Linked DNA regions of Variovorax paradoxus EPS. The protein of the gene in region 2 interacts with the protein of the main gene of each other region in a pairwise test. Links are inferred from orthologs where the notes say so. Each region holds a gene or a part of one and is shown on either strand. Other genes may lie near its edges. The genes, in order: dnaQ and dnaE.

Region 1 (4,232 bases), 220 kb from region 2 along the record:
CATGTGGTGCAGGGCGAGCGCGACTTGGTGTCCGACTGCCGCAGCCTCGCACGCTTCACTCTGCGCGGCATTCCGCCGATGGCGGCCGGCGCGGCGCGCATCCGCGTGACTTTCACTGTCGATGCCGATGGCCTTCTGAGCGTCGGCGCCAAGGAGCAGGGCAGCGGCGTCGAAGCCAGCGTGGCGGTCAAACCGTCATACGGCCTTTCGGACGACCAGATCGCGACCATGCTGCAGGAGAGCTTCTCCACGGCGCAGCAGGACATGCAGGCCCGCGCGCTCGTCGAGGCGCGCGTCGATGCCGACCGCATGCTGCTCGCCACACAGAGCGCGCTGGATGCCGACGGCGACCTGCTGAACGAGAACGAGCGCGCCGTCATCGACGCGTCGATGGCCAAGCTGCGCGAAGCCGCCAAGGGCAGCACCGACGCTGCCGCCATCGAAGCCGCCACCAAGACGCTGGCCAACGACACCGAAGCCTTTGCCGCCCAGCGCATGAACGCGGGCATTGCGCGCGCACTCGCCGGCCGCAAGGTCGAATCCCTCTAGAACAACAATATGCCCACGATCAAGATCTATCCGCATCCCGAGTATTGCCCGCAGGGCGCCGAGATCACCGCGCCCGCCGGCACCTCGATCTGCGAGGCGCTGCTCGACAACCACATCAACATCGAGCACGCCTGCGAGATGAGCTGCGCCTGCACCACCTGCCACGTGATCGTGAGGGAAGGCTTCAATTCGCTCAACGAGGCTGAAGAGGGTGAAGAAGACCTGCTCGACCGCGCCTGGGGCCTGGAGCCGCAATCGCGCCTGAGTTGCCAATCGATCCTGGCGCAGGAGAATGTGACGATCGAGATTCCGAAGTACTCGATCAATCACGCCAAGGAAAACCACTGATGAGCGCAGCGCCGGGCCGCCCCAAGCAAGCTCGCACCCTCTTGGGGGGCGGCGAAGACACGAAGTGCCGAGACTGGGGGCAGGCATGAGTCGCCAGATCGTCCTCGATACCGAAACCACCGGGCTTTCTGCCGAGAACGGCGATCGCGTCATCGAGCTCGGCTGCGTGGAACTGTTCGCCCGCAAGCTCACCGGCAACGACCTGCACATCTACTTCAACCCCGAGCGCGAGAGCCATGAAGACGCGCTCAAGGTGCACGGCCTGACGACCGATTTTCTGCGCGACAAGCCGAAGTTCGCCACGCTCGCCAACGACATCATCGAGTACCTGCGTGGCGCTGAGCTGATCATCCACAACGCGGCGTTCGACGTGGGGTTCCTCAATAAGGAATTCGAGCGCGCGGGCCTGCCGCCGCTGCGCACCTTCGTTGCCGAAGTGACGGACACGCTGGCCATGGCGAAGCTGGTGTATCCCGGCAAGCGGAACTCACTCGACGCCTTGTGCGACCGCTTTGGCGTTGACCGCTCGAACCGCACTTTTCACGGCGCGAAGCTAGACGCGCAACTGCTGGCCGACGTCTACATCAATCTCACGCGCGGGCAGGATGCGCTGCTGATCGACGTGGCATCGAACGAGCCCGCGCAGGGCACCACGGTGGTGGCGATCGACCTGAGCCAGTTCGAGCTGCCGGTGATCGCGGCGGGCGAACAGGAGCTGGCTGCGCACGAGGCGGTGTTGTCGCAGCTCGACAAATCCAGCGGCGGCCGCACGCTGTTTCGCCAAAACGGCGGAAATGCTGTGGCATAATCGAAGGCTTCGCAGACAACGCGATTGATTCCACGGCACAGCAACTCGCTGTGCCACGGGCGGTTAGCTCAGGGGTAGAGCACAGCATTCACACTGCTGGGGTCGGAGGTTCGAAACCTCCACCGCCCACCAAAATTTCACGACACGGCACCTTCGGGTGCCGTTTTCGTTGGTGCCGCCGTTTCAGCGAAAGGGCACGCTGCGATAGGGGCTGCGGGCGTCGTTCAGCAGCATGCGGTTCGTGCGCAGCAGGTGTTCCTCGCGCGCGTCGGAATAGCGCCAGATCAGGCCGGCGGCGATGTACGCGGCACTTACCTGCGACCAATCGGTATACGCCGCGCGCACCTGCGGGTTCAACGCGCCCGCGAAACCGGCGAACTCCTCGCGTCCGATGAAGCCGAGCTGCACCGCCCAACGCGAAAGGCTCGCCAACCGCACGGCATCCCAGGCGACCAGATTGGAGATCTGGGACGGCGAAACCTTGAAATGCTTGCGCAAGGCATTGACCCAGCTCGGGCTGCCCGATACCAGTTGGCTCAGGTCCGTCACCGACCGTCCGCTTTCCGCCCCCAGCGCGCGGTAGTCCAGGCTCTTGCGCGCTTTGATCTGGAAGAACGCCGGAAACCACGCATCCATGACCAGCCGCAGAACGGCTGGCGTGCTCTGGGTCGCCGCATCGACCGCGGCGATGGCCTGCCAGGTGGACAGATAGGTCGAACGCTGTCCTTCCTCCGCCAGCCACCGCGCCGTTTCCTCGAAGCTCTCACGATCGTGCACGTTCCAGACCTCGGCGATGCCGCCGCGCAACTCGTCTTCATCTTTCCCGGTAGCCACGGCATTCACGAAATCGCCGTTGAACGCGGACAGCGGCGCGCTGAGCGTGACCAGCCATTGCTCGTCTGCCGTGAGCGTCTCCGCGGTGCCGAAATGAAGCTTCTCGTTGTCGAGCAGCGCATGCCCGAGCGTGTCTCTGATGCCCATTGATTTCCCTCCAGTTTTCTTGAAACATGAATGCATCCGGATTGGATGCCGGCTGAATCGGCGTGACGGCGAATCTTAAACAGCAGTTCTCGCCTGTATTTGCACTGTCGGCCCGCGCTGACGCCAAGTCCCGCTGCATGCTGGCTGGCCACTGGCGGCAACCGCATAGAAGGAGGGAAAGGAGGCGACCATGGCTACACATCCCGATATTCCAGCTCCCGTGTCACCCAAGTTGCCGGTGGAGCCCGATGAAGGGCCGAGCACGCCCCCCGACGAGCCTACGGATCCGGAGCCGCCGCCCTCCATCTCGTGATCCGCTGGGTGGGCCGCGATAAGCTCGCGCCATGGACGAACTCGATTGCGCCGTCATTGGCGGTGGTGTGGTGGGGCTGGCAGTGGCGCGCGCATTGGCGCTCGCGGGCCGGGAGGTGCTGGTGCTCGAAGCCGAAGGTGCGATCGGCACAGGAACCAGTTCGCGCAACAGCGAAGTCATTCATGCCGGCATCTATTACCCCCAAGGCTCGCTCAAGGCGAAGTTGTGCGTGGAAGGACGGAACGCGCTTTACGCATATGCGGCGGAGCGCGGTGTGCCGCACCGGCGTTGCGGCAAGCTCATCGTGGCAACCTCCGCCGAGCAGGTGGGCCAACTCGAATCGATCCGCGCGAAAGCCGAGGCCAACGGTGTCGACGACCTCGTGCAGATCACCGCGCAGCAGGCACTGGAGATGGAGCCGCAACTGCATTGCACGGCGGCGCTGCATTCGCCCAGCACCGGCATCATCGACAGCCACGCACTCATGCTGAGCCTGCTCGGCGATCTGGAAAACGCGGGCGGCATGCTGGCGCTGAAGTCGCCCATCACGCGCGCCGAATGCAGCGAGCGCGGCATCGTCCTGATCGCCGAGGACGGAACGGCGCTGAGCTGCCGCAGCGTCGTCAATGCGGCGGGGCTCGGTGCACCGGCGCTGGCCAGGCGCTTCGAAGGGCTGCCTGCCTCGACTATCCCGACCGAGTATTTCGCCAAGGGCAACTACTTCACCCTGTCCGGCCGGGCACCCTTCAGCCGTCTCATCTACCCGGTGCCCGAGCCCGGAGGCCTCGGCGTTCACCTGACGCTCGACCTCGGCGGCCAGGCCAAGTTCGGCCCCGACGTGCAGTGGGTCGAGTCGGCCGATGACCTCGTGGTGAACCCCGCCCGCGGCCACGGCTTCTATGCCGAGGTGCGCAAGTACTGGCCCGCGCTGCCCGATGGTGGATTGATCCCGGGCTACGCCGGCATGCGGCCGAAGATATCGGGCCCCGGCGAGCCGGCGGCCGACTTCATGATCGACGGCCCCGCGTCGCACGGCGTGCCGGGGCTGGTCAATCTGTTCGGCATCGAATCGCCGGGGCTCACCAGCAGTCTCGCGATCGGCGCCCATGTCGCCCGGCTGCTGGCCGATGCCTGAGCCATCGCGCGCACAAGTCTGCACATCTGCCGCGCATGAGGGGCTTTCGAGCCTGTAACATGACACCACGCCATATGCTGGCGTGAAGCCGCCGGCGC
Region 2 (7,154 bases):
ACTCGCCTCGGGCGAGACCGGGCAAGTGGTGCGCGACATGAAGCCGATCTGGCTCATGAGCCCGCTCTCGGTGTCCGACACGCTGCCGCTCGCCGCCGACCTCTTCGACGTGGTGATCTTCGACGAGGCGAGCCAGATCCCGGTGGAAGAAGCCGTGCCCGCGCTCTACCGCGCGCCGCAGATCATCGTGGTGGGCGACGAGATGCAGCTGCCGCCGACGAGCTTCTTCTCCTCGGGCCGCGACCCCGAGGACGACACCGTCTCGGTCGAGGACGAAGGCGACCGCATCGCCGTGGTGCTCGACGCCGACAGCCTGCTGAACCAGGGCGCGCGCAACCTGCCGGCCACGCTGCTCGCCTGGCACTACCGCAGCCGCTACGAGTCGCTCATCGGCTTTTCGAACGCGGCCTTCTATGCGGGCAACCTCTTCACCATTCCGGACCGGAGCCTGCCTTCGGACGCGCGCGACGAGATCCTCGTGCAGTCGCGCGCGCCGACCGAAGAATCAGTCGCCGCGAATGTAGACACCCTGCTCTCTCGCGCCATCAGCTTCCACCGCGTGACCGATGCGGTGTACGAGAACCGCATCAACGACGGCGAGGCGCGCCACATCGCACAGTTGGTGCGCGAGCTGCTGAAACGCGAGACCGGGCGCAGCCTGGGCATCGTCGCGTTCTCCGAAGCGCAGCAGACCGAGATCGAGGCCGAACTCGACGCGCTGGGCGCCATCGACACCGACTTCGCCGCGCGGCTGGAAGCCGAGTACGTGCGCGAGGAAGACGACCAGTTCTGCGGCCTCTTCATCAAGAACCTGGAGAACGTGCAGGGCGACGAGCGCGACATCATCATCCTGAGCATCTGCTACGGCCCGAACCCCGAGGGCCGCATGCTGATGAACTTCGGCCCGATCAACCAGCGCGGCGGCGAGAAGCGGCTCAACGTGATCTTCAGCCGCGCGCGGCATCACATGGCGGTGGTCTCGACGATTCGCCACGAGGCGATCACCAACGACCACAACGAAGGCGCCGCGGCGCTCAAGCAGTTTTTGCGGTATGCGGAGTGTCTGTCGCGCGGCGATTCGGCGACCGCGCGGCGCGTGCTCGAAAGCATGAACCCGCTCACGCGGACGAGCGGTGCGCAGCATGCCCGTGCGGACGAGGTGACGGCGCAGCTTGCGGCCGCGCTGCGTGCGCGCGGCCATGCGGTCGACGAACAGGTGGGACAGTCACGCTTTCGCTGCGACCTCGCGCTGCGGGCGCCGGAGGCCGGGCACTACGCGCTGGGCATCCTCGTGGACACCGCGACGCACTACGAGAACCGCAACGTGCTCGAGCGCTATGTCTCGCGCCCGCGCGTGCTCGATGCGTTCGGATGGCAGGTGGTGCAGGTGCTCGCCAAGGACTGGCTGCATGCGCCGGAGGCCGTGCTCGAGCAGATCGAGTCAGCCTTGCGAACCGGCCGTTCGGGCTGAGCCTGTCGAAGCCCTGCGCAGCACTTCGACAAGCTCAGTGTGAACGGGGGTTATCGATTCCCCCGGCCGGAGCCGCCGCCGGAGATCAGCGCACCAGGCTCAGCCGCTTGACGTCCAGCTCGGCCTTGTTGCCGACGAGGTCCTTGTCGAACTCGCCCGTGATCTCGACGCGCACCTTGTCGTCGATCTTCACGCCGGCCGGGAAATGCTTGGCATCGATCTCCACCTTCATGCGGCCGCTGTCGTCGGCGAAGGTGTAGTGCTCGCCGCCATCGTGCGAGACGATGAAGCCGCGCAGCGTGGCGTGCTGGTCGTCCTTGCCGGTGTCCAGCAGTTGCTTGACCGTCATCGTCGGCACGGTGCTCGGGCCGGCGTACTGGGCGAAGGCGGTGGACATCGCCAGCGACATGCCGAGCGCGAGCGCGGCGGTCTTCAGGGTCTGGGTGCTCTTCGTGGTCTTGGTCTCAATCTGGGTCATGGCAATCGTTCCTCCTTGAACGGCTTGGTTGTGAAGAAACAGATGGACGCCAGAGGCGCCCAAATGTTCCACGACCCTCGAAACCCAGGGGCCATTCACTCGTAGACGATCAGCGCCTTGCCCGCCTCCGCCTGCGCCGTCCAGCTCGCGAGCGCGGCATCGGTCGGGAAGAACTTGGCGCGCTCGCCCAGCTGCAATTCGACCTGTGCGCCGCCGCGCGCCATCGACAGGCGCACCGGCAGGCCCTGCACCAGGTCACCGACTTCCGTCTGCTCGGTGCGCGGCGGAAAGTCCTTCACCAGCCGCGCGATGTCCGGCGCCTTGCCGTTCACCGCCACGCGCAGGAACTTGCCGAAGCGGCAGCGCGCCGTGGCGAGGTCCCACACCTGCTGCACCTGGAAGCGCGCCTCGAAACCGCCGCGCGCGGGTTGCAGCCGGCCGCTCACGATGACGAGCTCGTCGTCCTTCAGCGTGTTGCGGTTGGCGTTGATGAGCGCCTCGTCGGCCGTCGCGTCGATGGACTCCGACTTGTCGTCGAGCTTGAAGATCGCGAGCCGCCCGCGCTGGCCGTTGATCACGCGGAAGTCGCTCACGATGCCCGCGATGACCTGCTGGTCGCGGCTGTCGAGCAGGTCGCCAATCTCGCGCTTGCAGAAGCGCCGCACCTCGTGCGAGACCTCGTCGAACAGGTGGCCCGAGAGGTAGAAGCCAATGGCGGTTTTTTCGAGCGTCAGCCGCTCCTTCACGCCCCACGGTGTGGCATCGACCAGATCAGGTTCGGCCGTGGCCGAGCCGTGCTCCGCATCCCCGAAGATGTCGACCTGCGCGGCATTGGCGGCCGTCGCGCTGGCGAATTCGAAGGCGCGGTCCACCGAGGCGATCAACGCTGCGCGGTTCTGCTGGATCGCATCGAACGCGCCAGCCTTGATGAGCGCCTCGACCGTGCGCTTGTTGATGCGCTGGCGGTCGATGCGCACGCAGAAATCGAACAGGCTCTTGAACGGCCCGCCCTCTTCGCGCGCCCGCACCACCGCCTCGACCGCGAGCTGGCCCGTGCCCTTGACGGCGCCGAGGCCGTAGCGGATCACCTTGTCGGTGACCGGCTCGAAGCGGTAGTTGCCGCGGTTCACGTCCGGCGGCTCGAAGGTGATGCCGAAGTTCTTCTGGGCGTCTTCGAACAGGAGCTTGAGCTTGTCCGTGTCGTCCATTTCCACGGTCATGTTGGCGCAGAAGAATTCGGCCGTGTAGTGGACCTTGAGCCAGCCCGTGTGATACGCGAGCAGCGAGTACGCGGCGGCGTGGGACTTGTTGAAGCCGTAGCCCGCGAACTTCTCCATCAAGTCGAAGATTTCGTCGGCCTTGTCCTGCGGGATGCCGTGCGTGGCGAGGGCGCCCGCGCGGAATTTCTCGCGGTGCTCGGCCATCTCCTCGAGCTTCTTCTTGCCCATCGCGCGGCGCAGCAAGTCGGCGCCGCCGAGCGAGTAGCCGCCCAGGATCTGCGCGGTCTGCATCACCTGCTCCTGGTAGACCATGATCCCGTAGGTCTCCGAGAGCATCTCGGCCACGGCCGGATGCGGGTACTCGACCTCTTCGCGGCCGTGCTTGCGCGCCACGAAGCTGGGAATCAGGTCCATCGGACCCGGACGGTACAGCGCGTTCAGCGCGATCAGGTCTTCCAGGCGCGTGGGCCGCGCGTCCTTCAGCATGCCCTGCATGCCGCGCGATTCGAACTGGAACACCGCTTCCGTCTTGCCTTCGGAGAAGAGCCGGTAGGTGGCCGCGTCCTTCAGCGGAATGTTCTCGAACGCGAAGTTCTCCTGGCCCTTGTGGCGCGCGACGATGAAGTCCTTGGCGATCTCCAGGATGGTGAGCGTGGCCAGGCCCAAGAAGTCGAACTTCACGAGGCCGATGGCTTCGACGTCGTCCTTGTCGTACTGGCTCACGGCCGAGTCGCTGCCCGGCTGCTGGTAGAGCGGGCAGAAATCGGTGAGCTTGCCCGGCGCAATGAGCACGCCGCCGGCGTGCATGCCGATGTTGCGGGTCATGCCTTCGAGCTTCTGCGCGAGCTCCACCAGCATGCGCACTTCTTCTTCCTTCTCGATGCGCTGCGCGAGCTGCGGCTCCATCTCGATGGCGTAGTTGTTCTTGTCGCCCTCGATCTTTTTCTCGGGCGGGTACTGCAGCGTGACAGACATGCCCGGCTTGTTCGGAATCAGCTTGCTGATGCCGTCGCAGAACATGTAGCTCATGTCCAGCACGCGGCCCACGTCGCGGATGGCGGCGCGCGCGGCCATCGTGCCGAAGGTGGCGATCTGGCTCACGGCATTGCGGCCGTACTTGTCCTTCACGTAGTCGATCACGCGGTCGCGGTTGCCCTGGCAGAAGTCGATGTCGAAGTCGGGCATCGAGACGCGTTCGGGGTTCAGGAAACGTTCGAACAGCAGCTTGTATTCGAGCGGGTCGAGGTCGGTGATCTTCAGCGCATAGGCCACGAGCGAGCCCGCACCCGAGCCCCGGCCCGGGCCCACGGGGCAGCCGTTTTCCTTGGCCCACTTGATGAAGTCGCCCACGATCAGGAAGTAGCCGGGGAAGCCCATGTTCAGGATCGTGTTGATCTCGAACTCCAGGCGCTCCACATAGCGCGGCCGCTCGGCATCGCGCTTGGCTGCGTCGGGGTAGAGATGCGCGAGGCGCACCTCCAGCCCTTCGAACGACTCTTGCCGGAAGAAGTCGTCGATCGGCATGCGCACGCCTTCGCTGACGAAGGGCGTGGGGAAGTCGGGCAGTTGCGGCTTGCCGAGCACCAGCGTCAGGTTGCAGCGCTTGGCGATTTCCACCGTGTTGGCCAGCGCACTCGGCACGTCGGCGAACAGCGCCTGCATCTCGGCGGTCGACTTGAAGTACTGCTCTTCGGTGAACTTGCGCACGCGGCGCGGGTTGCCGAGGATTTCGCCTTCGGAAATGCAGACGCGCGCCTCGTGCGCTTCGTAGTCCTGCCGTTCAGCGAACTGCACCGGGTGCGTGGCGACCACCGGCAGCTTCAGCCGGGCCGCGAGCTTCACGGCGGCGATGACATGCGGCTCGTCTTCGGGACGGCCCGCGCGCTGCAGTTCGATGTAGAAGCGGTGCGGGAACATGCCCGCCAGCTTCAGCGCCAGCTCGGCCGCGCGCTCGCCCTGGCCCTGCAGCAGCGGCACGCCCAACGGCCCCGCCTGCGCGCCGGACAGCGCGATCAGCCCACCCGAAAGCTCTTCGAGCCATTCGAGCTTGCAGGCCGCCTGCGACTGGCCGCGGCCCACGTTCTGCGTCCAGGCGCGTGCCAGCAGTTCGGACAGGCTCAGGTAGCCCTCCATGTTCTGCACCAGCAGCACGAGGCGGGTGAGAACGCCGGGCTCCTTGCCCAGCCCCTCGATGAAGATTTCAGCGCCGATGACGGGCTTGACGCCCTTGCCCCGCCCCTGCTTGTAGAACTTGACCGCCCCGAACAGGTTGTTCAGGTCGGTGATGGCCAATGCGGGCTGCTTGTCGGCAGCGGCGGCCTTGATGACTTCGTCGATCCGGTTGGTGCCGTCGACGACGGAAAATTCGGTGTGCAGGCGCAGGTGAACAAACATCCCGCCATTGTAGAAACCGGCACCTTCACGATGTGGGTTGGCAATCCCTAAATCGCCCCGCCGGCAAGGGAAAGACCGCGGCGGCCCGCATCCGGCCCGGCGGCGCCACCTAGAATCGCGCCCCGTGCAAGAGATCCTGAACATCGCGGCCTACAAATTCGTGGCCATCCACGACAGCCCCGAGCTGCGTGAAGACCTGCGCGCCCGCACCCAGGCGCTGGGCCTCATGGGCACCATCCTGCTGGCGCCCGAAGGTATCAACCTGTTTCTGGCGGGCACTGCCGACGCCATCCACACCTTCCTTGCCGACCTGCGCGCCGATGCCCGCTTCGCCGACCTGGAGACCAAGGAAAGCTGGTCCGAAACGCAGCCATTCCGGCGCATGCTGGTGAAGCTCAAGCGCGAGATCATCCGCATGGACCATCCCGCCATCCAGCCGGCCGCCGGCCGCGCGCCCGGCGTCGACGCCCTCACCCTCAAGCGCTGGCTCGACCAGGGCCACGACGACGAAGGCCGCGAGATCGCATTGCTCGACACGCGCAACGACTTCGAAGTCGACGAAGGCACCTTCGACGGCGCAATCGACTGGCGCATCACCAAGTTCACCGAATTCCCGCCCGCGCTCAAAGCGCATCGCGCCGATTTCGAAGGCAAGACCGTGGTGAGTTTCTGCACCGGCGGCATCCGCTGCGAGAAGGCCGCGATCCTGATGCGCGAAGAAGGTGTGGAGCACGTGCTGCAGCTCGAAGGCGGCATCCTCAAATACTTCGAGGAAGTCGGCGGCGCGCACTACCACGGCGATTGCTTCGTGTTCGACGGCCGGCGCGCATTGGCGCCCGACCTGAGCGCACGCGCGGCCGATGCCAGCGCGCGTGCGTCGGAAGACATCGACCTGGGCCGCGGCCTGAAGAAATAACCGGCACCAAGCGGCACTCACCGGCAATCCCTCATGCGCATCCTCCTGGTGGAAGACGAACTGGACATGGCCTCGTGGCTCATCCGGGCGTTGACCCAGAGCGGCTTCGTGGCAGACCACGCACCCGATGCGCGCACCGCCGAAGCCTTCATGGCCGGCACCGAATACGATGCCATCGTGCTGGATCTGCGCCTGCCCGACAAGCACGGCCTGAGCGTGCTGGCCGACATGCGCGATGCCGACGACCGCACGCCCGTGCTCATCCTCACCGCGCAGGGCGCGCTGCAGGACCGGGTGCGCGGCCTGAACCTCGGCGCCGACGATTTCCTCACCAAGCCCTTCGAGCTGGTCGAGCTCGAGGCGCGCCTCGCGGCGCTGGTGCGGCGCAGCCGCGGCAAGCAGCATCCACGACTGCAGTGCGCCTCGCTCTCGTACGACAGCGAGAGCCACGCCTTCACGCTGCGCGGCACGCTGCTGTCGCTCACGCCGCGGGAGCAGGCCGCGCTCACCGCGCTCCTGATGCGCAGCGGCGCGCCGGTCGGCAAGTCGCAGCTCTTCGCCAAGGTGTTCACCAACGACAGCACCGCCGGCCCCGACGCCATCGAGGTGGTGCTGCACCGCCTGCGCCGCAAGCTCGCGGACAGCGACGTGCGGATCGTCACCGTGCGCGGGCTG

Evidence for each region.
Region 1: the proteins of dnaE (region 2) and dnaQ interact in binary tests that used the Escherichia coli proteins (3 or more experiments, as listed by UniProt). The link is inferred for Variovorax paradoxus EPS from one-to-one orthologs.

Annotation. Positions count from the first base shown.
Region 1 is NC_014931.1:4,036,653-4,040,884, reverse strand. What follows is about bases 1-2,843. They hold dnaQ (DNA polymerase III subunit epsilon), read left to right. Parts: upstream 1-982; coding sequence 983-1,705; downstream 1,706-2,843. Other genes in these bases: VARPA_RS18670 (DUF1266 domain-containing protein), read right to left, coding at 1,889-2,686; fdx (ISC system 2Fe-2S type ferredoxin), read left to right, coding at 559-897; hscA (Fe-S protein assembly chaperone HscA), read left to right, coding at 1-549. Outside these bases: VARPA_RS18665 (NAD(P)/FAD-dependent oxidoreductase), read left to right, coding at 3,031-4,134. UniProt on the Escherichia coli protein: DNA polymerase III is a complex, multichain enzyme responsible for most of the replicative synthesis in bacteria. The epsilon subunit contain the editing function and is a proofreading 3'-5' exonuclease.
Region 2 is NC_014931.1:3,818,826-3,825,979, forward strand. What follows is about bases 1,845-5,915. They hold dnaE (DNA polymerase III subunit alpha), read right to left. Parts: upstream 5,564-5,915; coding sequence 2,045-5,563; downstream 1,845-2,044. Other genes in these bases: VARPA_RS17660 (YgiW/YdeI family stress tolerance OB fold protein), read right to left, coding at 1,845-1,949; VARPA_RS17670 (sulfurtransferase), read left to right, coding at 5,688-5,915. Also shown: VARPA_RS17655 (AAA domain-containing protein), read left to right, coding at 1-1,471; more of VARPA_RS17660, read right to left, coding at 1,557-1,844; more of VARPA_RS17670, read left to right, coding at 5,916-6,479; VARPA_RS17675 (response regulator), read left to right, coding at 6,513-7,154. UniProt on the Escherichia coli protein: DNA polymerase III is a complex, multichain enzyme responsible for most of the replicative synthesis in bacteria. This DNA polymerase also exhibits 3' to 5' exonuclease activity. The alpha chain is the DNA polymerase catalytic subunit.